3 regions of the Intestinimonas sp. RTP31139st1_F5_RTP31139_211217 genome follow, and region 1 is predicted to be linked to each of the others. Evidence: riboswitches for the same ligand, from Rfam matches in the RefSeq annotation. Region 1 holds a riboswitch; each other region holds the start of a gene.
The links. Region 1 has a riboswitch for cobalamin ahead of cbiD (cobalt-precorrin-5B (C(1))-methyltransferase CbiD). Riboswitches for the same ligand answer to the same signal wherever they lie in the genome.

Region 1 (7,545 bases):
CCTCGATCTCGATGGGGGGATATTCCTGAGCCACCTCATAGACCAGTGCGGCCATACCATAAATGCCGGAGTCGCCGGAGCACACCATGGCCACATCCTTTCCAGCCACAGCCTCCTCCACCGCCGCGCGGCAGCGGTCCACCTCTTTGCGCATACCGGTAGAGCGCATCTCTTTGTGGGAAAACTCCTCCCGAATCAGCTCGATATATGCGGTATAACCTATGATCAGTTCGGCCTGTTCCAGCGCCTCCCGCGCCCGACCAGTCAGGTCCCGGCCCGCGCCGGGGCCCAAACCCACTACGGTCACTCTCATGCGCTCTCTCCTTCCAATGATATCACAAGGGGCTCACGGCTCACCGCTACGGTAACGCCTCCCCCAGCCTGCTTCCTGACGATCAGTTCACCGCCCGCCCGGACAGCGGCACGCTCACAGACATTGTCCACGCCCGTGACGCCCCGAACAAATTCCGAAGGCGTGAATTCGCCGGAAATCTCCGCCAGTTCCTGTGGAGTAAAGGTCCGCAGAGGCAGTCCCCACTGCCGGCAAAAGGCCAGCAGTCCCGCCTCCCCTTTTTTGAGGTCAATGGTACATACCTGCCTGACCGCCTTCGGTGAAAGCCGGTGAGCACGCAACACCTCCCCCACCGCTCCGGCGATGGCCTCCGGCGTCACGCCGCGGCGGCATCCGATCCCCAGATTCAACACCCTGGGGATCAGCCTCAGCGTCATGGGAAAGGGCGCGGCGGCAACGTCCAGCGTGATGGCAACCCCCAACTCCGCTACACCCTCTATCACCCCGTCCGGCAGTTCTCCTTGTATAGGAAAATCACTTTTCAGTCCCACTGGTTTACCGCTCAGCAGGGCCGCCGAAATACACTTTGCCGCCTCTTTCCCGTCAAGGAAAAAACCTTGCTCCCTTGCCCACTGATCCACGGCAAATTTTCCATTTACATCCGTGGCAGTGGACACAGCCGCCCTGCCGCCGGTTATCGCCGCCACAGTCCTGGCAAGGTCGTTTGCTCCTCCCACATGTCCGGAGAGGAGCGGTACCGCGAACTGCCCTGCCTCATCCACCGAGACAACGGCGGGATCGGTGAACTTGTCCCTCACATAGGGAGCAATGGCCCGGACCGCAATGCCGCTGGCACCGATGAAGAGGATTCCCTCGCAGTCGGCAAAGCGTTCTCCCGTCCACGCGCCCAGATTCTCGTAAGTCGGGACCGCCAAATTCAGCCGTGCGGGAACCGCTATCATGCAGCGGTTTCCCAGTCCCGTCAATTTCTCCGCCAGCGCCTGGGCCAGTGCCGCTCCCCGCGCGGTAAAGGCGGTGAGCGCCAGTCTCACGATTCGTTCCCCACCCGGTAGCCGTGGGTAAATCCGGGATCATAGAGCTTGGAGCGCTCATACTGGCCGCTCAGGAAGCCTCCCACGGTAATAAGGGCCGTCTTGGTAACCTGGTTTTCTTTTGCCGTCCGGGCCAGGGTGGAAACCGTACAGCGGTATACCCGCTGTTCCGGCCAAGTGGCCTTATAGACAATCGCGGCCGGGGTATCGGGTTCATATCCGCCCTCCATCAGCTCTCTCTCCACATCTTCGAGGAGTCCTGTGGAGAGGAACAGCACCATTGTGCAGCCATGCGAGGCCATCTTAGACAGCTTTTCCCTTTCGGGGACCGGCGTCCGGCCTGCCATCCGTGTGATAATGACGCTTTGCGACACCTCCGGAAGGGTATATTCCGCCTCCAGCGCGGCCGCCGCACCGGAAAAAGAGGATACGCCCGGTGTTACGTCATAGGCGATCTCCAGCTCGTCCAAGCGGTCCATCTGCTCCCGGATGGCCCCATAAAGAGAGGGGTCTCCGGTGTGGAGCCGAACGGTGGTGCCTCCGGATGCCTCCGTGGCCTTCATCACATCTATCACATCCTCCAGGGTCATGGAGGCACTGTCATAGACGGCACAGTCCTCCTTCTTGTTCTCCAGAAGCGCCGGATTTACCAGAGAGCCGGCATAGATGATCACATCCGCTTCCCGCAGAAGCCGTGCGCCGCGGACAGTGATGAGGTCCGCGGCTCCGGGGCCCGCGCCAATAAAGTGGATCATAGTTTCCTCTTCCTTTCCGTTTGAAATGGTCTCAGTCCGGGGCGTGGAGCGCGGCCAGCCGCTCCGCTCCCGGCGTCCGGCCCAGTATCCCATGCTTGTTGGAGAAAAAAATGGCCTCGATGTCCATATCCTCTCCCGCCCGTGCCTTGAGCCTCTGGTCCAGTGCACCGGCCAGGGATGCCATTACAGGCTCCCGCAGTCCGGCGCGGTCCAGAATATCAACTGCTTCGTCTGTGGTGATGGCCAGAAACACCGCCTCCACAACAGTACGGTCCCCACTGCACAGGGCCGTATGCGCCGCCAGGGTCTCCCGCCGGGCATCGGATACCCTGGAGTGCGTATTCATGTTTCCCGCCGCAGCCTTGCACAGCTTGCCCAGATGGCCCACCAGCAGAAAGCTGCGAAATCCCAACCCTGCTGCGTGATCAATGGCCTCTCCAATATAGTTGGAGCAGGTGGCCCAGTGGTCCAGCGACAGGTGGAGAACTTCCCTTGAAAAATGTTCGCCGTAATTACCAGGAGTCACCACGATGTCTCCCGCCCCCGCCGCAGCCTGCATGTCCAGCTCCAGACGCAGGGAATCTATAAGTGCGGCTTCACTCATAGGCCGCACAATGCCGGAGGTCCCCAGGATAGAAATGCCCCCTGTGATCCCCAGCCGGGGATTAAAGGTCCTTTTTGCCAATTCCTCCCCTGCCGGAACGGAGATCTCCACCCGGAGCCCCTCGGAGTACCCCGCCTTCCGGCGTACTTCCTCCATCTGGCGAAGGATCATTTCCCGGGGCACATGATTGATGGCCGCCTCGCCTACCGGCTGGTCCAGTCCGGGCCGGGTGACCCGCCCTACGCCCACCCCGCCTTCGATGGTGACTTCGCGGGCTTTCGTCTTTTCCACCTTGGCAAAAATCAAGGTGCCATGGGTGGCGTCCGGGTCATCTCCCCCGTCCTTCCGGACCGCACAGGAGGCCCATCCGCATCCCGACGCCGGCTCTAAGAGCTCGGCTTCCACAGGGATGCCGGCGGGCGTCTCCACCCGGACCAGAGCGGGCATCTCCCCTGTGAGCAGAAGCTCCGCCGCCCCCCGTGCCGCAGCGGCGGCACAGGTACCGGTCGTATACCCGCAGCGGAGACGGCCGCGGCCAACGGAGATATAGTGTTCAAAGGTGCCCATACGCCGCCTCCCGACAAAAAATGGTCCCTCTCCGGGCGGAGAGGGACCATGAAAACGGGCATGGCACTGCCGCTCTCCACCTAAGAGTCATGCTTGTGTATTCCGCACGGCAGGTCTCCTGGCTTGCGCTTCTCCCTCGGGCGTCCCTTCTCGGCAATCGATCATTACCAATGGGCTTTTGTACGCCGTCGTCCACGCTTACAGTAGAGGTAAGACTGCGCCGGTCTTTCACCGGACTTCCCTTTTCAGCAGCTGCGTCGCTGCACCAATGCGATACTCCGTATTTTGTTTTCCTATCTATTATAACAAGTAACCCGCAGGAAGTAAAGGCATTCTTCTCCACCTGTCCCTCCCATTTTTCCGTCCCTCCATCAGAGTCCCCGGCTCCACTCCGGCCGCATCCCAGTACCGCTCTCCAGCGCTTGGTCCAGACGGGATAGAAAGTATGCACGGTCTTCGGGCAGGCTTCCCTTCAGAGGCACGTAATTGGAGGCATGGTCGCAGGTGAAGTGGAGCGGGTCCACCTCCAGCTTTTCAATGAGCAATCGTGCCTCCCGCAGGGTATCCCGCGCCGTGGCCGCCTGAAATCTTCCCGCTCTCCATTCCTGATAGAGATCTGTGCCCGGATACAGCGTCAGCGTCAGCGCCGAGAGATGCCTGGGGCGCATCTCATTGATCATGGCCGCAGTATCCAGAATATGCCGCCGCCCAGCCTCACCAGGGCCGGCCAGACCCAGGATCACCATGACCCAGAGGTCAAAGCCCGCCTCCCTGAGACGGATTCCCGCCTCCAGCATCTGCCGCGCGTCCGCCCCCTTTTTGACCGCGTGCAGAAGCGCGTCGCTTCCGCTCTCCACTCCCAGATAGGCACGGGTCAGCCCGGCCTTCCGCAGGGTTTTCAGTTCTTCCGGTGTTTTGGAAAGCGTGCTCAGCGGCCCAGCATACGTGGTCACCTTCTCCAGGGATGGGAAGGCGTCATAAAGGGCGTCCAGAATCGAAAGCAGTTCCTCCGTTTTCATGATGATCGCATCTCCGTCACAGAGGAACACCCGACGAAGGTCCCCATAGCAGGCTTTTGCCATGCGGATATCCTCCAGGATATCCGGCAAAGGGCGGATATGGAACCGTTTCCCCCGATACATCCGGCAAAACGTACAGGTGTTGTGAGAACACCCCACCGTGGTCTGCAGGAGATAGCTCTTCCACTCTCCGGGCGGACGGTAGATATCACCTTCATAGCGCATATTCAGCCCTCCGTCAGCGCCTTGAGGGCTGCACGGAGGGCGTCCATCTCATCGTCCGTCCCGACACTGATGCGCAGATAGTTGCCGATACGGGGCCGGTCAAACCAGCGCACCAGAATCCCCTGCTCCCGCAGCCCGTCCAACAGCGCCTTTCCGGTGCGTTTCGGATGGCTGACAAACAGGAAGTTTGCCTTGGACTCCAGGACAGCAAACCCCATTGCACGCAGCCGCTCCTCCGTCCGCTCCCGGGTGCGGATTACGCGTTCTCTCATCTCCTCAAAGTAGGGCCCATCCTCCAGCGCCGCCACGGCTCCCGCCTGCGCCAGACGGTCCACTGTATAGGAGTTGATGGAGTCCCGCACACAACAGAGCCCGGAGATCAGATTCGGACTGCCCAGCGCATAGCCCACCCGCAGTCCGGCCAACGCGCGGCTTTTGGAGAGCGTGCGCACGACCACCAGGTTGTCATACTCCTTCAGCAATGTGTCGGCCGATACGCCGCCGAAGTCCACATAGGCCTCGTCCACCAGCACAACCACATCCCGATGCTCCTCCAGCACCCGCCGGATATCCTCCAGGTCCACCGACCGGCCTGTAGGAGCGTTGGGATTGGCGATGACCACGCCGCCGCAGTTTTCAGCCTTGCAGAACCGCTCCACCGGAAGAGAAAAATCCTCATCCAGCGGGATCTGCCAGGCTTTGAGCCCAAAATAGTCGGTATAAACAGCATAAAACGTGTAGGTGATATCCGCAAAAAGAATCGGACGCTCCGGATCAAAGAAAGCCTGAAAGCAAAAAGCCAGGACCTCATCGGAACCATTTCCCGGGAAAACCTGTTCCGGTGTTACCCCATGGAGCTTGGCGGCGGCTGCACGCAGCCCGGCACATTCCGGATCCGGATAGAGCCGAAGCCCCTCCCCCGCCGCCGACTTTACGGCTTCCACTACTTTGGGCGAAGGGGGATAGGGGTTTTCGTTGGTGTTCAGTTTGATAAACGTCCTGCCCCTGGGCTGCTCACCCGGCACATAGGGCACCGCATCCCGGATTCGCCTGCTCCAATACTCTTTCATGCTTCGTTCCCCTCACTGTGCAGGATTTTTTTGATATTCTTCTCCGCCTTGCTGCGCGGAAGCATGACCTCATGCCCGCACCCCTGGCAGCGGAGGCGAAAATCCATCCCCACCCGCAGCACCAACCAGTGTCTGCTTCCACAGGGATGCGCCTTTTTCATCTCTAACACATCGCCCAGTCGGACATCCATGCTTATCGCCTCCTGAAAAGATTCCCCTTTTGCCGCAAAATGACAAAGCGCTCACCCCTACGGACAAAGACATCCTCTTCCGGGGCCGCCACAACGGATGGTATTATTATAGGTTCCCCGGGTCTCCCTGTCAATTCCGGGTGTCCCCCCGCATATAGTGGCTTATCAGCAAAAAAACGGAGTATCGGAAAGGAATGATCGGGATGATCAGTCATTTTCTCCCCGAGGGCAGACGCTTGACCGCTCCGGACAATCTGGCCGCCTGCGCCACAGTGTCCGCGCTTCGCTCCGCCCGGGACCGGGGCATGATTTTAGAGGGCCGCGCCCTCTCCTGCAGCACGGACCACGATTTGACCGTTGCCGTAGGCCCTTTTACGGGCCGTATTCCCCGAGAGGACACCGCTTTGGGCGTGGCGGAAGGAACCACCAAGGAGATCGCCATCTTGTCCCGCGTGGGCAAGCCGGTCTGCTTTACGATCGTTTCTGTTTCCGGTCCGGACAGTCAACCCGTTCTGGTTCTCTCCCGTCGTCGAGCCCAGGAGATTGCGCAGCAGGCCCTGATGTCTGAGCTCAAGCCCGGGATGGTCATTCCCGCCACAGTCACCCATATGGAGCCCTTCGGCGCTTTTGTGGACATCGGCTGCGGACTGGTCTCCATGATCGGCATTGAACATATCTCCATCTCCCGCATCCCGCACCCCTCCTGCCGGTTTTCCGTCGGGCAGGAGATCCACGCCGCCGTACTGGAAACGCTGCCGGAGCAGGGCCGCGTAAAGCTGACTCACCGAGAACTGTTGGGCACATGGGCAGAGAACGCCAGGGATTTTGCGCCGGGTATGACAGTGGAGGGAACCGTTCGCGGCCTGAAAGACTACGGTGCCTTTATCGAGCTGACCCCCAACCTGTCGGGGCTCGCAGAGCCAAGGACCGACCTGCGCGAAGGGGACCGCGTCTCTGTCTTCCTGAAGGCGATGCTCCCGGAGCGAATGAAAATCAAACTGCTGGTCATCGAAAGGCTCCCTCCGGCCACCGAAACGGCTGCGCTGCACTATTTTATCCGTGAGGGGCGGCTTGCCCATTGGCGTTATGCCCCGGACGGCTGCCGAAAAGCAGGCGTGGAAACCACATTCTTATAAAACGGTCAAAACCCGGAGCTCCGATCAGCGGTCGGCGCTCCGGGCTTTTTTCTCAGCCGCATTGCAGGACCATCCAGATGCGGTCAAATCTCCTCTGGGCCAGATCCTCCCCGCGGATATAAAAATAGATACAGCCGCAATCGCCGAACATCAGCTCAAATCCATCCCGCTCCACGGTCCCCATCTGGAAGAGAAGCCGCCAGTCCCGGCTATTCTCCCGAAGGCGGTCCCACTCTTCCGGCGGCAACTCCTGCGGGTGGCCGCAGTAAATTCCGCTGTCCGCCATCTCACACTCCAAAAGCATGCTCCCCTGGATCAGATTCGCATAGCCCAGCAGTTTGGTGACTTTCTCCGGCTCCTCAGACGCCTTGCACCCCCGCAGAGTCCGTTCTTCCTCATAGGTATCCCAATCGATACCTTCTCCAAATTGCTCCCGGAATTCTTCGTAGTCAGGCACTTCGTCCCTGTTTTTGAAGGAGATCGGGATCTCCGGAACCAGGTAATCGGCCTTCAGATCTCCCGGAGGTTCCGTCTCAATGAGACCGGCCGGCCCGCCTTCATAGTAAAGTACCCGCGCACAGCCTCGATCTTTTGGATCAAACCCCCAAGCCATCGTCTCCAATTCATAAAAGAA
Region 2 (7,545 bases), on a different contig from region 1:
CTGGCGGGAAATTTCCACGTCCCCTTCCAGGAGGCCGAGGCCATCAAGCAGGATTATTCCCGCCACAAGGAGATTCTGCCGGTGGTAAAGGCGGTCGTCGAGAAGATGGCGTCCATTGTGAACCGCTATATCGATAAGGAACACACCGACGCCATCTATCTGTGCGGCGGCACCTGTTGTCTGACGGGGATCGAAAAGATCTTCGAAAAAGAGACGGGGATCAGGACCATCAAGCCGGCAAACCCGTTCCTGGTGACGCCTGCGGGTATCGCCATGAACTGCAAAATCTGAATGTTTTTAGAAAGGAGGGGAAGGCATGGATCATAATGCTATCGTGGATGAGATCTTGCGGCGCGTAGCCGAGAAGATTTCAGAAGCGGAAGGCGGCAGCGCCGATTGTGGGGAGTGCGGTGACTGCGGCGACAAGCCAGGACTGCTGATCCTCACCCAGGATCACGGTACAGCCTGCCATGCCATGCTGGAAAGCGAGGCCCTGAAAGCCCACTACAGCACGGATTGCGCGCTCATGCACCACTATGAAGTGGATTTGAACAACTTTGAGGCCGTGATCCTCTTCAACCTGACCTGCGACGCCCTTTGTAAGCTGGCGTCGGGCACCTGTGACAGCGCATATACCCGTCTTGCCTCCCAAGCCATCCTCTCAGGTAAAAAGGTCTACGTTCCCACCGAAGAGGTGGAGTTGTACCAGTACAAGGAGACGGCACCCGCTGCCTACTATCATATGATGCAGCAGAAGCTGGATCTGTTGGTGGCCTCCGGCGTGGTCGTCTGTGCGCAGGCCAGCCTGGAACAGGTCATTCTCGGCGCGGCGGAACCCGCCCCCGTTCCGGCGGCAGCGCCTGCGGTGCCGGAGTGCGCCTGCTCGGCGCCGATGTGCGCAGAGCAAAAGGAACTGCGCATCGACAAGCGGGTACTCACCGAAAAGGATCTGATTGAGGCCAATATGGCCGGGGTCACCTGTATCCGCATCAGCGAGAAATGTATCATCACCGCCCTTGCAAAGGACGCCGCCAAAGACCGCGGCATGAGCATCGTCAAGGACGAGGCGTGATGACGCCGGGGATCGGGAGAGCGCCCTGCGCTCTCCCGGGCCTGGCCGCCCAACAGTCAAACAGGGGGACAGCATATGAAAGTCGCAAAAGTCATCGGCAACATCTGGGCTACCCGCAAAGAGGAAAAGCTGGCCGGCTATAAGCTGCTCATCGTGCAGCCCATCAATATCCTGGACGGCTCCAAAGACAAGACGCCCATCGTGGCCGCCGATATCATCGGCGCCGGTGTGGGCGAGACGGTCATCATCGTCGGCGGAAGCTCGGCCCGGAGCGCGGCCGGGGACATGGCGGTCCCCGTTGACGCCACTGTGGTGGGTATCGTGGACGACCAGGAGATCGACTCCAGCATTTTGGACTAAGGTAAGGGATTAAGGCGGTGAAAGCATGAATCTGACCGAAGCAGTCAAGGCAGCCGGTATCGTCGGCGCAGGCGGCGCTGGGTTTCCCACCCACGTCAAGCTGAACGCCAAGGCCGAATGCTTTGTGGTCAACGCCGCAGAGTGCGAGCCTCTCATCGAGACAGATAAATATCTGTGCCGCACCTATGCGGACGAGATCATCGCCGCAGTGGCCGCCGTGGCCACCCATCTGGGGGCCGAACGGGCGGTGATCGCATTGAAAGGAAAGTATAGGGCTGAGATTGCCGCACTTTCCGATGCCATCGGGCGCATGGGCGCCCAAGTGGAGATATTTGAGATGGGGACCTTCTATCCCGCAGGCGACGAGCAGACCATGGTCCAGCAGGTCACGGGCCGCTCGGTCCCGGAGCGGGGCCTCCCACTGGACGTGGGATGCGTAGTGGACAACGTGGGCACCCTGCTCAATATCTTCGACGCCCTGCAGGGTAAAAACGTTACCGATAAGTTCCTCTCCGTGGTGGGCGAGGTAAAGGCTCCCATCATGCTCCACGTTCCCGTGGGCACCGCCATTACCGAGTGTGTGGCGGCGGCAGAGCCGACCATCGGCGCGTATTCTTTGATCCTGGGCGGACCCATGATGGGCAAGGTTCTGGAGGACCAGGCGGCCATTGAGGCGGCTGTGGTCACCAAGACTACTGGCAATATCATTGTCCTTCCCAAGGACCACTATTTGTTCCGCCGGGCGGCACTCCCTATGGCAGCCATCCGGCATCAGACCAGAAGCGCCTGCATTCAGTGCCGCATGTGCACCGACCTCTGCCCCCGCTACCTCATTGGTCACCAGATCCGCCCCAATCTGGTGATGCGGAATCTCTGGCGTGAGGAGAGGATGGAGGACAACGAGGAATATCTCCGGGCGTTTGGAGATGCGGCAAACTGCTGCGACTGCGGCGTTTGTGAGATGTTCGCCTGCCCCATGGGGCTCTCTCCGAGAAAAGTGAACCAGTACATCAAAGGGCAGCTCCGCTCCCGTGGTATCCAGGTCCCGCGGAACATGGAGCCGCAGGCAAGAGAGTTTGTGGATCAGCGGCACACGCCCACGGACCGGCTGGTGGCTCGTCTGGGCCTCAGCCAATATTACGGTCTCCACGCCCATACGTGTAAGGAACTGCACCCAGAGACAGTGTTCGTCCCCTTCTCACAGCACATTGGGAAGCCCGCAATCCCGGTAAAGGCAGCGGGCGACCATGTGGAGAAAGGCGAATTGTTGGCGCAGGCGGCGGAAGGCCTGTCTGCGAATATCCACGCCAGCATTTCCGGCGTGGTGGAGGAGATCACCGAAAAAGGCGCCCGCATCCGCGGTCGGAAGGAGTGAGAAGCATGGGAAACGCCAGCAGACTTGCCATCGGCATGGTGGAACTCAACAGCATCGCCAGGGGCATCGAAACCTGCGATTACATGGTGAAGGCGGCCCAGGTGGACCTCATCCGCTCCTCCACCGTCTGCCCTGGCAAGTACATGATCCTGATCGCCGGCGACACTGGCGACGTAAAAGCCTCCATGGCTGAGGGAATCAAGCGGGGCGGAGAGTGCGTGGTGGACACCCTGACCCTCCCCAACGTGCACCCTCAGGTCATTCAGGCCATCAGCATGACCACGCAGGTAGAAAAGCCGGGCGCCGTGGGCGTTCTGGAGTTTTACTCTGTGGCCTCCGCCATTACGGCCGCCGATGTGGCTGCCAAGGCGGCCAATATCACCCTCATTGAGGTCCGCATCGGCTACGCCATCGGCGGCAAGGGCTATGTGACCCTGACCGGTGATGTGGGTGCGGTCCGGGCGGCTGTGGCCGCGGCGGAGCGGGAGGCGGAGCTCCTGGTGGGCACCACGGTCATCCCCAGGCCGTCGCCTAAGCTGTTCCAGTCCCTGCTGTAAGCAAAACGGAGGGGCAGCCCTCCGAAACCGATTCATCAAGAGAAGGAGAAGGAGCATAATATGGATTTTAGTGAACTGATTGCTGCTGCCGACCCCAGTGTCTTTACCGAGAGTATTTCCGCATGGATCTCCGGTATTTCCATCAACTCCGTGATCATGATGATCATGATGATCTTCATGCTCGTGGGCGCCATCGATAAGATCTGCGGCAACAAGCTGGGTTACGGCGAAAAGTTTGAGGAAGGCTTCAACGCCATGGGCCCTCTGGCCATGTCCATGGCCGGCGTTGTGGCGGCCGCCCCGGTGCTGTCTATGCTGCTGGGCCCCATCCTGAAGCCCATTTACGGCATCTTCGGAGCCAGCCCCGCCATGTTCGCCACCACCCTGCTGGCCTGTGACATGGGCGGTTATCCTCTGGCCATGCAGCTGGCCGAGGGCGACGTAGCCATTGGAAACTTTGCCGGCCTGATTCTGGGCACCATGATGGGCCCCACCATCGTGTTTACCATCCCCGTGGCTCTGGGCATCATCAAGAAGGAAGACCGTGGCTATCTGGGTGCCGGCGTCCTGGCCGGTCTCATCACCGTGCCCATCGGCTGTATTGTCGGCGGCCTGATGATGAATACCCTGGCCCCAGAGTATCACCTCAACTTCATCACCATCATCCAGAACCTGATCCCCGTAATCATCATCGCGGCCCTGATCGTCCTCGGCCTGTGGTTCGCCCCCGGCCCCATGATCAACGGCTTTAACAAGTTCGGCACCGGCGTTACCATCGTGATCACCGCCCTCACCGCCATCGCGGTGTTCGAGCAAATCACCGGTATCATGTTCCCTGTGTTCCACATCATGGTGGAGAACCCCGCCGACGGCTCCCGTGGCCTGGACAGCGGCCTGCTGACCTGCGGTCAGATCGCCATCGTCCTCATCGGCGCGTTCCCCATGGTGGAGTGGATCACCCGTACCTTCGGCAAGCCCCTGGAGAAGATCGGTGCCGCTCTGGGCATGAACGAGCAGGGCTCTGCCGGCATGGTGGCCAACCTGGCCAACAACATCGCCATGTTCAACATCATGGGCGAGATGAACCCGAAGGGCAAGCTGCTGAACGTGGCCTTCGCCGTGTCTGCCGCCTTTGTGTTCGGCGATCACCTGGGCTTTACCGCCGGCAACAACCCCGACATGATCTTCCCTGTGATCGTGGGCAAGCTGGTGGCTGGTGTTACCGCCATTATCGTGGCCAATATTCTGGCCCCCAAACTGCTGGCTAAGATCGAGAACGTAAAGTTCTGACAACAAGACCGCCTGGAAAGGTAAGGAATCGCTATGAATGTAAGTGAAGAACTCATCCGCAGCATCGTGGAAAAGGTCCTCTCGGAGACGGCCGCCGCGTCCTCCTGCGGCTGTGGCTTTGAGAAGCACGTGGATCCCAGCGGCGTACTCAGCGTCAAGACCTCCACCGTGAAGCTGGAGCCCTTTGAGGGGCGGAACGACGTCAAGCTCAAGGATGTGGCCACTCTGGAAGAGGCGCCCCGCATGGGTTGCGGCATCATGGAGCTCACCGACGGAGCCGACTTCGAGTGGACCCTGACCTATGACGAGTGGGACATCGTGCTGGAAGGCCGTCTGGAGATCAAGATCGACGGGCGTGTGGTAGGCGGAGATGCCGGAGACGTCATCTACATCCCCAAGGGTAGCCATATCCATTTCAGCACCCCCGATCACGCCAAATACGCCTATACCGTGTTCCCTGCCGACTGGCAGTAAGGAAGCGGGACCTCCTTCCCATCCCCCCGCCGCCCATTGGGCGGCGGGGGGATATTGTCTTTCAGATTTTTCCTTTTCCCCTTGACAGGGGTTGAAGAGGAGATTATAATAAAATCAGCCAAGCTGACAACTGAATCATAAGTGGTACGCAGGTGCTGATCCCATTTGCTCAAAAGGGAAGTCGGGTGAGAATCCCGCACAAAGCCGTTGCTGTATTGGTGAAGCGGACCCCCAAGATGTCACTGGAGTGAGAACTCTGGGAAGGCGGGGAGCGCGTTTGACACCTAAGTCAGAATACCTGCCTGTGTATGGCGCACGAGAAACCTCCTCGCGCTTAGGAGGGTGCAGCCCCTGTGTCACTTCCACAGGGCTATTGCTGTATCCTTGTTAGAGGATACGGCTTTTTTGTTGTCGGCGCTCACTCCTTATGTGACGTGTCAGGTGGCTTCTTCACCTCCCTTTGGACTGGTATGGCGATCCGAAGAAGGACGCGGGCCCGTAGCTGCCACTGCGGGGCCCGCCCATACCAGGAATATCCACCTGTGGGAAGACCGTGGGGCGCTCCGACGTAGGGGGTGTCCCACGGCTTTTTTTCAGTTCATGTGAGAGAAAGGAGGCGTTTGGTTGAAAAAGTTGATCAGTATGCCGATGACCGCTGGAACGCTGGCGGAGTATCCATCGACCAGGAGCTTGGAGGCAGCTTGCCGACACTTTGATTGCGACGGGCTGGAGGTGATCTGGGGCGGGGAAGACCTGCCGGAGAACATCCCGGAGCATCTCCATGTGGGATACCATCTGACCTTCTTCCCGGACTGGCTGGATTTCTGGCGGGCGGACCGGAGGGCGCTGACCCGCAAGTTTGGGAGCGCGACCGCATGGACCTCCTTTTACGGCGGACCGGAGGGGCCGGACACCCTGTTGAAGCTCTATTCCGAGGATCTCGACCGTGCGGTGCAGTGGGGGGCCGAGTATGTGGTCTTCCACGTCTCGGATGTGTCCGTGGAGGAGGGCTATACCTATCGTTGGGAGCACAACCATCAGGAGGTCGTCGACGCGGCGCTGGAGGTCATCAACACGCTGCTTTCGGGCCGAAATCTTACACTGGCCTTCCTAGTGGAGAACCAGTGGTGGCCGGGCTTCACCTTCACAATGCCGGCGCTTACCAGGCGCCTGCTGGATGGCATTCAGTATGAGAATAAGGGCATTATGCTGGATACCGGCCATTTGATGAATGCGAACCTGGAGCTCAGGACACAGGAGGAAGGGGCGGACTGGGTCAGCCGAATGCTGGAGGAGCACGGCGGGCTGGGGAGCATGGTCCGGGGAATCCACCTCCACCAGAGCCTCAGCGGCGCCTATGTAAAGGCCCACACAGGCAGCCTGCCGGACCCCTGGCCGGTGGACTATGCGGAGCAGTTCTGCCAGAGTTATCAGCATATCCTGAGCATCGATACCCATCGCCCATGGACCACCCCCGCCGTACGGGCGCTGGTGGAAAGGATCGCTCCGGAATGGCTGGTACATGAGCTCTCTGCGGCGAACCGTGCGGAGCGGGACAAGCGGTTGGAGATCCAAAGCCGGGCTCTGGGCGTTCTTTAGAAAAGAAAGTCCGTTGGGGGAGGGGCGCACGCGGGTGCGTCCCTCTTCCACTGGGAAAATTCCCGGCAAAAGGCCTAAGAAACATTGACAAGAGCCCAAGGTTTGTGTATAATTCAAATAACGTCAAGCGGGTCACGCGAAAGAGCGGATCTGCCTGTTATGCGAGATGTGCGGAAGCGTCTTGAGCACCCGTCCGGTGTTTGAGTGCGCTTTTTTTGTTGTTGAAAGGCCCCTTGGGGGATGTGTGGTGGAATATGCAGGCAAAGGGAAACTATGTTGTCCTGGCAGACAGCAGCGCGGAGGACCGCGGGAGACTGCGGGGGATTTTGGAGCGGGGCGGATATACGGTCGCCGGAGAAGCCAACGACGGCGTGGAGCTGGTCCAGCTCTGTGAGGCGCTTCGGCCGGAGACGGTCTTTCTGGATATCCCCCTGCGCTATCTGGATGGCCTTTCGGCGGCCGCCTACCTGCGAAAGGAGCATTTGGCGGAGCTGGTCTTCTTTGTGACAGGGCGGTCGGACGAAAGGCTGGTGTCCGCAGCCAGAGATCTGGGAGCGGGAGGTTATCTGGTAAAGCCGGTGACGGAAAAACAGCTACTGCCGGGGTTGGCCGCAGCTCTGGCGCGGAACAGAGCCATGGAGCGCATCCGGCAGGACTGTGCCGAAGTCGAACGGCAGATCAGTGAGCACCGGACGCTGGAGCGGGCCAAATGTGCCGTCATGGAGCGGGAGAAGCTCAATGCGGGGGATGCGCTGGACTTTCTGCGGAGGGTGGCGGAGGAGAAGCGGATGCCTCTTTTGAAAATCGCGGAGCTTTTC
Region 3 (7,545 bases), on a different contig from region 1:
CTGGTGGGCATCTCCTCCGGTGCGGCCGCCCGTGCGGCCGCGCTCCTGGCCGCACGGCCTGAGAATGCCGGAAAGACCATCGTCGTCGTCCTGCCGGACACCGGGGAGCGCTATCTCTCCACAGAGCTTTTCCGGAGAGACTCCTGACGACGGCCCGCCGGGCGGAGCACCCGCCGTCTCTCCCTGCTTTTCCAGGCCGCCTGATCCAAGCAGCATCAAGCCAGAAATGAGAAATGAGCGCCGCAGAATAAAAATTCTGCGGCGCTCACGCTGTTGATTCCTATTTTACCTGAAACATGTTGGTCATATCCAGGGTGATCTCGGTGGTGTAGGGATTCAGGAGCTCGTTGAATATCTCCAGGCATCCCTCCCGATCCAACTGATAGCACCAGGATACGCCGTTATAGCGCGCGTCTCCGTCGCCGGGCAGGGTGCCGGTGGAGACCCCGGTGCCGAAGTCCACACCCACTGCCTGGGTGGCAAACCAGGCGATATCCGTGGCCGACAGATCTGTCTTTACGTTCTGGGTGAAAATATCCACAAAGTTATTGAAGAGGCTCAGGCTGGACCAGGAGAGGACTTTTTTTGCAATGGCGGTAAGCATCTTCTGCTGAGTCTGGGTCCGGCCCACATCGGTGTAGCCGCTGCCGTCATTGTTGTGGCGAAAACGGACCACCTCCAGGGCCTGCTGGCCGTTGAGATGCTGCATCCCCTCCTTGTAGTGGATGTAGAGCTCCTGGCCGGGGGTGGAATCATCATAATCCATATCGCAGGGGACGTAGAAATCAATGCCCCCCACCGCATCCACCAGGGCCTTGAATGCCCTGATGTTCACCGTCATATAGTGGTCGATGGGGATACCTATGAGATCGGAGACCGTCTCTTTCAGCGCCTCGATCCCGCCGGAGCCATAGACGGCGTTGATCTTCGGAAAGCTGCGGTCTACCAGGGTATCTCTGGGGATGGAGACCACGCCCACCTTCTGCTCCGCTGTGTCGTAGGCCGCCACCATGATGGTGTCGGTGTTTCCGCCCCCCACGTCGGTGGCGGCCAGCAGAAAGGTATAGAAGCCCTCCTTGCGCACCAGGGGCACGGGTGTGGGGGTGGCCGTGCTTTCATCCTCCGGCGTGTCCGGATCGTCGGAAGCCGGGGCACGGGAGGGGATTGAGGCGGTCGGAGGCGCCGCCTGTTCCGGCGGGCGGACCAGGGCCTTGAACCCGCAGAAAAACACCACGATGAGGACGGAGACAGCCACGGCGGTCCGGTACAGCGCCCGGCCAAGCCGCCGCACCCCGGAGGCCTTTCGCCGTTTCTTTTTCAGTAGACGCCTCGCCAAACTCCGCTCACCCTCTCGATTATGTCAACGGATATCAGTATATCCGCTCCACGGTCGTTGGGCAAGCAAAAGTTTTATATTTCACAAAATTTTTATCTTTTTCCCCGCAGGCGGAGGATCGGGTCCATATCCTGTTCCGGCGCCGTGATCGGCTTCCGGTGTCTGACCGCCCTCAGTCCTCGATGTGGATAACGGCCACCGGGCATCCGTCGGCCGCCATCCTGACCTGCTCCTCATTCTCCCCGGTCGGCGCGCGGTATACCTCCGCCAGTCCGTCGTCCGCCATCTGAAAAACCTCCGGGCAGGTCCCGGCGCACAGCCCGCAGCTGATGCACCCATCCCGATCTATCATGACCTTCATCTCTTACTCTGCCTCCTTGTTTTAACGGCCTGTTCTGAAATCCTGGAATCATGCCCGCCGCCAGGGCGCAGCCGTCCCGGCGTTTGAGCGGGCCCGCGCTTTTCAGCCAGGTCTCAGGTTCCCGCATAGTATGGCTGCGCCGCGTTCAGGCTATTCATTTTTCCCATAAGCCGGTAAAAACAAACTCCCCCCATCCTGCGGCCCGGAGCGCAAGGAAACGGCACGACAAAACGTCGTGCCTCACTTCTTGTTTTGTTGTTGGTTCGAGCGGCGATATGGCGCCGCTCCGCTCACAACCCGGCGCAGCGTTCGTGATTGGGAAAGGGGGAGGAGGGGAGCGGGCGGATGACGTTTTTTTGCCATAGGCAAAAAAACGTCGGAGCAAAGTTCACTTTGCTCCGACGTGGTGCGGCTGGCGGGAGTCGAACCCGCACGCCCATACGGACACAAGCACCTCAAGCTTGCCAGTCTACCAGTTCCAGCACAGCCGCAGATCACAGCAACTCAACAAGCTGCCTGATTATTATATTGCGTTTGGCCCTGTTTGTCAACTCAATTTTTTCTCCCGCACGCAAAAAAACAGCGAAAAAAGTGTTGACACCGGGGACATCCTATGGTAGTATATTTCTTGCGCTGAACGGCGCAAAACCACTTGCGCGAGTGGTGGAATTGGTAGACTCGCTGGCTTCAGGTGCCAGTGTTCGCAAGGACGTGCGGGTTCGACTCCCGCCTCGCGCACCACGCCGGAGCAAAGTTCGCTTTGCTCCGGCTTTTTTATGCCCGCGGCAAAAACACACGCCGTCCGTCATCTTTCGACATTTTGTGACTTTTGCAAAAATAGGACATCCCCCCTTGACTTTTAATAGTTATGTTTGTATAATAAAAGACAGCAGAAATCCAGAAATAACCTTATAATTTTATAATGTGCATTGTGCCCCTGCGCCTGGGACCCGGGCAGGCTCAGGGATAAGGGAATTTCGGTGAGACTCCGGAGCTATTCCGTATCCGTGTGTGCATGAGGCTGTTGTTCGCGGCGTGAGCCGGCCATTGGGAGAATCCTGAGAAGGTGGAGCAGCAGACGTGGGCCCCTGTGCCGGGGCCCGGAAGCATAAGCCGGTAGACCTACAGTGTTCGAGACCGCGTCCGCGTTGTGCGGGTGCGGAGATTGTCTACGGGAACAAACGGCCGTGACGAATGGAAGTACATTCGTCGCGGCCGTTTTCTATTTTTCGGGCGTGGCCCGCGGCTTTCTAGGGGCCGCCGGAGCGCCGGTGCACCTTGCAAATTCAATAGAGAAAGGAGACATGCCCACAAATCAACTGCGATCCCGTTCCCAAAATATATGTATGTGAAAGGAAGGGTAACATGCAAACGAAACTGAACCTGAGAAAAGTCCTCGCCCTGGGCGCCACCCTGGCTATGCTGGCCACCAGCGCCCTCGCCTCCTCCACCAGCTCCTGGCCCGTCTACGGCGGGAACGCCAACCACAACAGCGTGGTCAGCGGTGCGCCCACATCCATCGCCACCGGCTATCCCAAGCAGCTCAACCTCACCAGCACCACCGGCTGGGACGGTGTGGACAACGTGCCCGTCATGCAGACCGTGGACGGCGTGACCTACGCCTATGTGCTCTTTGACGGCTACGGCACCAACGGCGCCCAGGTGGTGAAGGTGAACTGCGCCACCGGCGGAGAGGTTTGGCGCACCACTGCCCAGCAGACCCCCGGTTCCCTCAACGCCAAGAGCGGCTTCCAGCTCTCCACCCCCTATCTGGACGACAGCACCGGCACCCTCTATGTGGGCGTGATCAGCGCCTACACCTATGATCCCGACACCGACGAATACCTCCAGAACAGCAAGAGCAAGATCCTGGCGCTCACCAACCTGGATGCGGCCCAGCCCACCGTGAGCGAAGTGCTGATCAACATCGACGGCCAGATCAACACCCCCATCGTCAAGTACGGCAGTTACATCTACTTCGGCACCTGGCCCGGCGGCTCCAACGCGGGCAAGTACTACCAGGTGGACGTGAGCACCACCAGCTATACCTATAAGACCTTCACCCCTGAGAGCTACGGCTTCTACTGGGCCGGGGCCGTGTCCGACGGCACCAATATCTACTTCGGCAGCGACAACGGCAAACTGTACTGGCGCAAAGCCGGCACCAATTTTGACTCTTCCTCTGCTGGCGGTGTGCTGGACCTGACTACCGCCGCAAAGGGCGCATCCGACGCGGGCAACGTCCGCTCCACCGTCATGCTGGACGGCGATAAGCTGTACTTCACCAGCCAGGGCGGCTACCTCTGGTGCTGCTCCTTTGATGAAAATGACGAGGCGCTCTCCATTCAGTGGAAGGTGTCCCTGGATGGCACCTCCACCTCCACCCCCACCCTGGTGAAGACGACCAGCGGCACTACCACCACCGTCGATATCTACACCGGGTACTACTCCGGCTTCAACGCCGGCGGCGTCCAGGTGACCTCCTTCACTCAGGGGAGCGCCCCCACCGACAGCAGCGTGGCCACCATCGCCACCGGCTTCCCGGTCCAGTGCTCCATCCTGTACAGCGACGGCTATGTGTACTTCAACACCAACTCCGGCACCGGCTGCGGCTTCTGCTACCCCGCCAGCGGCCGGAACCTGACCGCCACCAGCGGTTACGCCTGGAAGACCGCCAACGACACCTACGCCCTGGGCGGCATGGCCTGTGACAACGGCTACCTCGTCTTCGGCAACGATAAGAATCACCTGTACGTGGTGAAATAATCCTAGGGACCGTCGCCGGGGCGGGTGACCGCCCCGGCGACGGATTTTCCCATATTCTGGAGAGGTGAAGGAATTGATGAAAAGGCGCCTACTGTCCCTGTTCCTGGCCCTGACCCTGCTCCTGTCCCTGTGCGCCCCCACCGCCTGGGCCCTGGAGCCTACAAGCGAGCAAATCAAGTTTGTCATCGACCTGACCGGCTATACCGGTGAGATCACGAATAGCCTTCAATATACGCCCTCTGGTTCGAGCTCACCCACTCCGATCAGCATCACTCCCGGCCAGAAAAACGAATTCTTCGTGGAGAGTGGCGGTGCTTTTGCGAATACGAAGCTTTACTTGGCCACTGCACCGGCTAGATGGACCGTGTCGGTCACCGGCCTGGCGGATTGGAACGAATATCTCGTAGGGGCTACCCTGTATTTTAACAAAAATACATCCAGCTCTAGCAATCGAATATTTCGGACCTCGGAAAATTTTTTGCAATTTTTTGGCCGTTCAATAGATAAAATACTGGGGCCGGGAAATTGGGGCTCTGGCGGTCAGACCGTCGTGATCACCCCGGTCTTTCCCACGAGCCAATATTCTCTCACCGTAGGCTCCAGTGACGAGAACAAGGGTACTGTCTCCGCCACCGTTGTGGGAACCGACATCTATGAGCTTCGGGCCACGGCCGGCGAGGGCTACTCCTTTGACTACTGGCGCAACAACGCCTACGACGCATATCCCGACGACCCGGTGTATCAGATCCGGGAGAACCCCTATACCACCCCGGAGCTGACCCAGGATGCGCGCTACACCGCCTATTTCCGGAAGAGCCATATTCCCACCGTGTCCGCCTCTCCGGCGGAGGCGGGGACCGTGTCGGCGGAGCGGGTGCGGGACGACACCTGGAAGCTGACCGCCTCCAACAACGGCGCAACGGGCTATGTCTTCCAGTGCTGGAACCGGGACGGCTATGCCCAGAACGACCCGGTGTACCGGCTGACCAGTCCGACAGCGGAGGTGACCCTGGACGGGGACGCGGCCTACACCGCCTACTACGTCCCCCAGCAGGTCACCGGCGTGGCCATCACAGGGGCCGGCTGGGGCTCCAGGGGCTCCGCCGCCGGGGACCTCCCCATCTATGCGGGGACCCGCGTCACCGTGTCTGTCCGGATCGAGGACAACTCTCGCGTGCATTTGAGAAACAGCCATTTGGCGGTGTACGCCGGGGACCAGGCCGCCGTGGAGGCCGGAACCGCCGCCCTCCTGGCCCAGGAGGACAGCGGACAGTTTGGGCTGCCCAGTACCATTTCCGTGGCGGTGTGGCCCCAGGGGGTGGAGCGGATCACCGCCGTGGCCTGGACCGACGGCTGTGAGAAGCACTACGACACCATGGCCGTAAAGACCGCCTCCGCCGGGGACGCGCTGGACCTCACCTGGCTCTCCTCCCCCCAGGCGTACCGCACCTCCGCCGGCTCCGCCACCAGCCACCCCGCCTTCTTCGATGTGGCGGCCTTCGTGGACCGGCAGACCGGGCAGCCCGCCGTCTACGCCGCCGGCATCGGCGGCGTGTTCGAGCTGGACTACGGCGGCAAGACCGATATGGTCCCCATGGCCGGCATGGAGGACCTGGGCAGCGGCGGGGACAACATATCCGTAAGCTCCTACGCCCTGGCGGTGGGGGGCCCCGACGCGGGGGATCTGACCGCGCTGGTAAAGAAAGTCACCACCACAGGTTCCGGCATGGACAGCACCGTCACCTTCTCCTATGAGCTGCGCCGGTACGACGCTTCTCAGGGGGCCTGGGCCGTGGTGGAGGGCTCCCGGATGGCCAACGAGGCGCTGTATCCCGATCTCATCGGTATGAACGTCTACGCCCTGGTGCTGGACGGAGACGACGTGTGGACCGACAAGGCCCACTGGGACGGCGCCGCCTGGACGGCCCATGGCTATCACTTCACCGCCTTTTTCAAGGCGGGGGACGGCGCCGCCTATGCCATCGCCAGGAACGCGGACTATACCTATTCCTCCTACCGCTATGACGGCGCCGCCTGGACCAGGCTGGACGACCTGCCCGGCGCTCTGGTCAGCGCCTCCTCCGGCGGGAAGCTGCTGGTGGGCCTGGGGACCCGGCAGTATGACGGCGCTTATCCGGAGGGCTACGCCGTGGTGGAGGACGGCAAGACCACCGCCACCTACCCCGCCGTGAGCTCCTCCGCCCTGGGCGGCTACTGGACCCCTGACGGCTGCACCGTCTCCGACCAGATCCTCAACGCGGCCATCGGCTTCGGCGGGGACGGCGCGGTGTACGCCGCCGTGAGCGCCGATGTGAGCGGGACAAGCAGCTACCTCCTCCGGGCCGGTGAAGACGGCTGGCAGCTCATGGACACCGTGGAGGCCTTCGATCGGGAGGGCGCCACGGACCTGTACGCCCGTCCCACCTCCATCAGCCGGATCACCGCCGCCGCCGAGGGCGTGACCCTCTTCTACGGCAGCGACGGCGCGCTGTATCTCCAGACCGCCGATTTCACCATCACCTTCCACTCCAACGGCGGCAGCGAGGTGGCGCCCGTGACGGGCCAGGCGTGGAGCGCCGTCTCCGTACCCAGGCCCACCCGCGATGGGTACACCTTCGCCGGGTGGTACTATGACAACGACACCTTTGAAAAGCCCTGGAGCGAGACGGTCATCCCCGCCTCCAACCTGGACCTCTACGCCAAGTGGACCAAGAGCGGCAGCGTGATCGACCCCGACAAGGACCCCTATCACGAGGACCGCCAGAAGGCCCTGGCCCAGTTGGATGAGGCCCTGAACCGTATGGACCGGAAGGACTACAGCGAGGACAACTGGAAGACCATCCTCCTGGAGTATGAAAACGGCGTATACGCCATCGGCGTCGCCAAGCCCAAGCCCGTCAGCGACGACATCGACGACGTCAACCAGGCCATCTACAACACCATCTATAAGGCCCTCAACGCCGCCATCAACCGCATGAACGCCGTGCCCGTGCAGTCCGTGGGGAACATCACCGTGGCCGTCTCCGTGGACGCCGACACCATCGGCCTGGGCTATCTGGTCCGGCCCACCCTGGTGACGGTG

Region 2: another riboswitch for cobalamin. It lies ahead of ABUA09_RS16890 (apurinic/apyrimidinic endonuclease family protein); the one in region 1 lies ahead of cbiD (cobalt-precorrin-5B (C(1))-methyltransferase CbiD).
Region 3: another riboswitch for cobalamin. It lies ahead of ABUA09_RS12335 (PQQ-binding-like beta-propeller repeat protein); the one in region 1 lies ahead of cbiD (cobalt-precorrin-5B (C(1))-methyltransferase CbiD).

Annotation. Positions count from the first base shown of each region.
Region 1 is NZ_JBCOAQ010000001.1:47,706-55,250, reverse strand. Features, by position in the region: gene cobJ (precorrin-3B C(17)-methyltransferase) at 1-313, opposite strand, end outside; gene ABUA09_RS00250 (cobalamin biosynthesis protein) at 310-1,344, opposite strand; gene cobM (precorrin-4 C(11)-methyltransferase) at 1,341-2,099, opposite strand; gene cbiD (cobalt-precorrin-5B (C(1))-methyltransferase CbiD) at 2,131-3,270, opposite strand; cobalamin riboswitch at 3,362-3,556, opposite strand; gene ABUA09_RS00235 (B12-binding domain-containing radical SAM protein) at 3,642-4,514, opposite strand; gene hisC (histidinol-phosphate transaminase) at 4,517-5,584, opposite strand; gene ABUA09_RS00225 (DUF951 domain-containing protein) at 5,581-5,775, opposite strand; gene ABUA09_RS00220 (S1 RNA-binding domain-containing protein) at 5,979-6,911, shown strand; gene ABUA09_RS00215 (YwqG family protein) at 6,964-7,545, opposite strand, start outside.
Region 2 is NZ_JBCOAQ010000051.1:4,413-11,957, forward strand. Features, by position in the region: gene eutJ (ethanolamine utilization protein EutJ) at 1-291, shown strand, start outside; gene ABUA09_RS16860 (hypothetical protein) at 317-1,072, shown strand; gene ABUA09_RS16865 (EutN/CcmL family microcompartment protein) at 1,148-1,432, shown strand; gene ABUA09_RS16870 (4Fe-4S dicluster domain-containing protein) at 1,458-2,807, shown strand; gene ABUA09_RS16875 (BMC domain-containing protein) at 2,813-3,364, shown strand; gene ABUA09_RS16880 (ethanolamine utilization protein EutH) at 3,425-4,654, shown strand; gene ABUA09_RS16885 (EutQ-related cupin domain-containing protein) at 4,688-5,128, shown strand; cobalamin riboswitch at 5,262-5,448, shown strand; gene ABUA09_RS16890 (apurinic/apyrimidinic endonuclease family protein) at 5,753-6,727, shown strand; gene ABUA09_RS16895 (ANTAR domain-containing response regulator) at 6,982-7,545, shown strand, end outside.
Region 3 is NZ_JBCOAQ010000021.1:24,577-32,121, forward strand. Features, by position in the region: gene cysK (cysteine synthase A) at 1-147, shown strand, start outside; gene ABUA09_RS12315 (LCP family protein) at 281-1,336, opposite strand; gene ABUA09_RS12320 (ferredoxin) at 1,509-1,697, opposite strand; tRNA gene ABUA09_RS12325 (tRNA-Leu) at 2,102-2,188, opposite strand; tRNA gene ABUA09_RS12330 (tRNA-Leu) at 2,352-2,438, shown strand; cobalamin riboswitch at 2,610-2,841, shown strand; gene ABUA09_RS12335 (PQQ-binding-like beta-propeller repeat protein) at 3,063-4,463, shown strand; gene ABUA09_RS12340 (S-layer homology domain-containing protein) at 4,540-7,545, shown strand, end outside.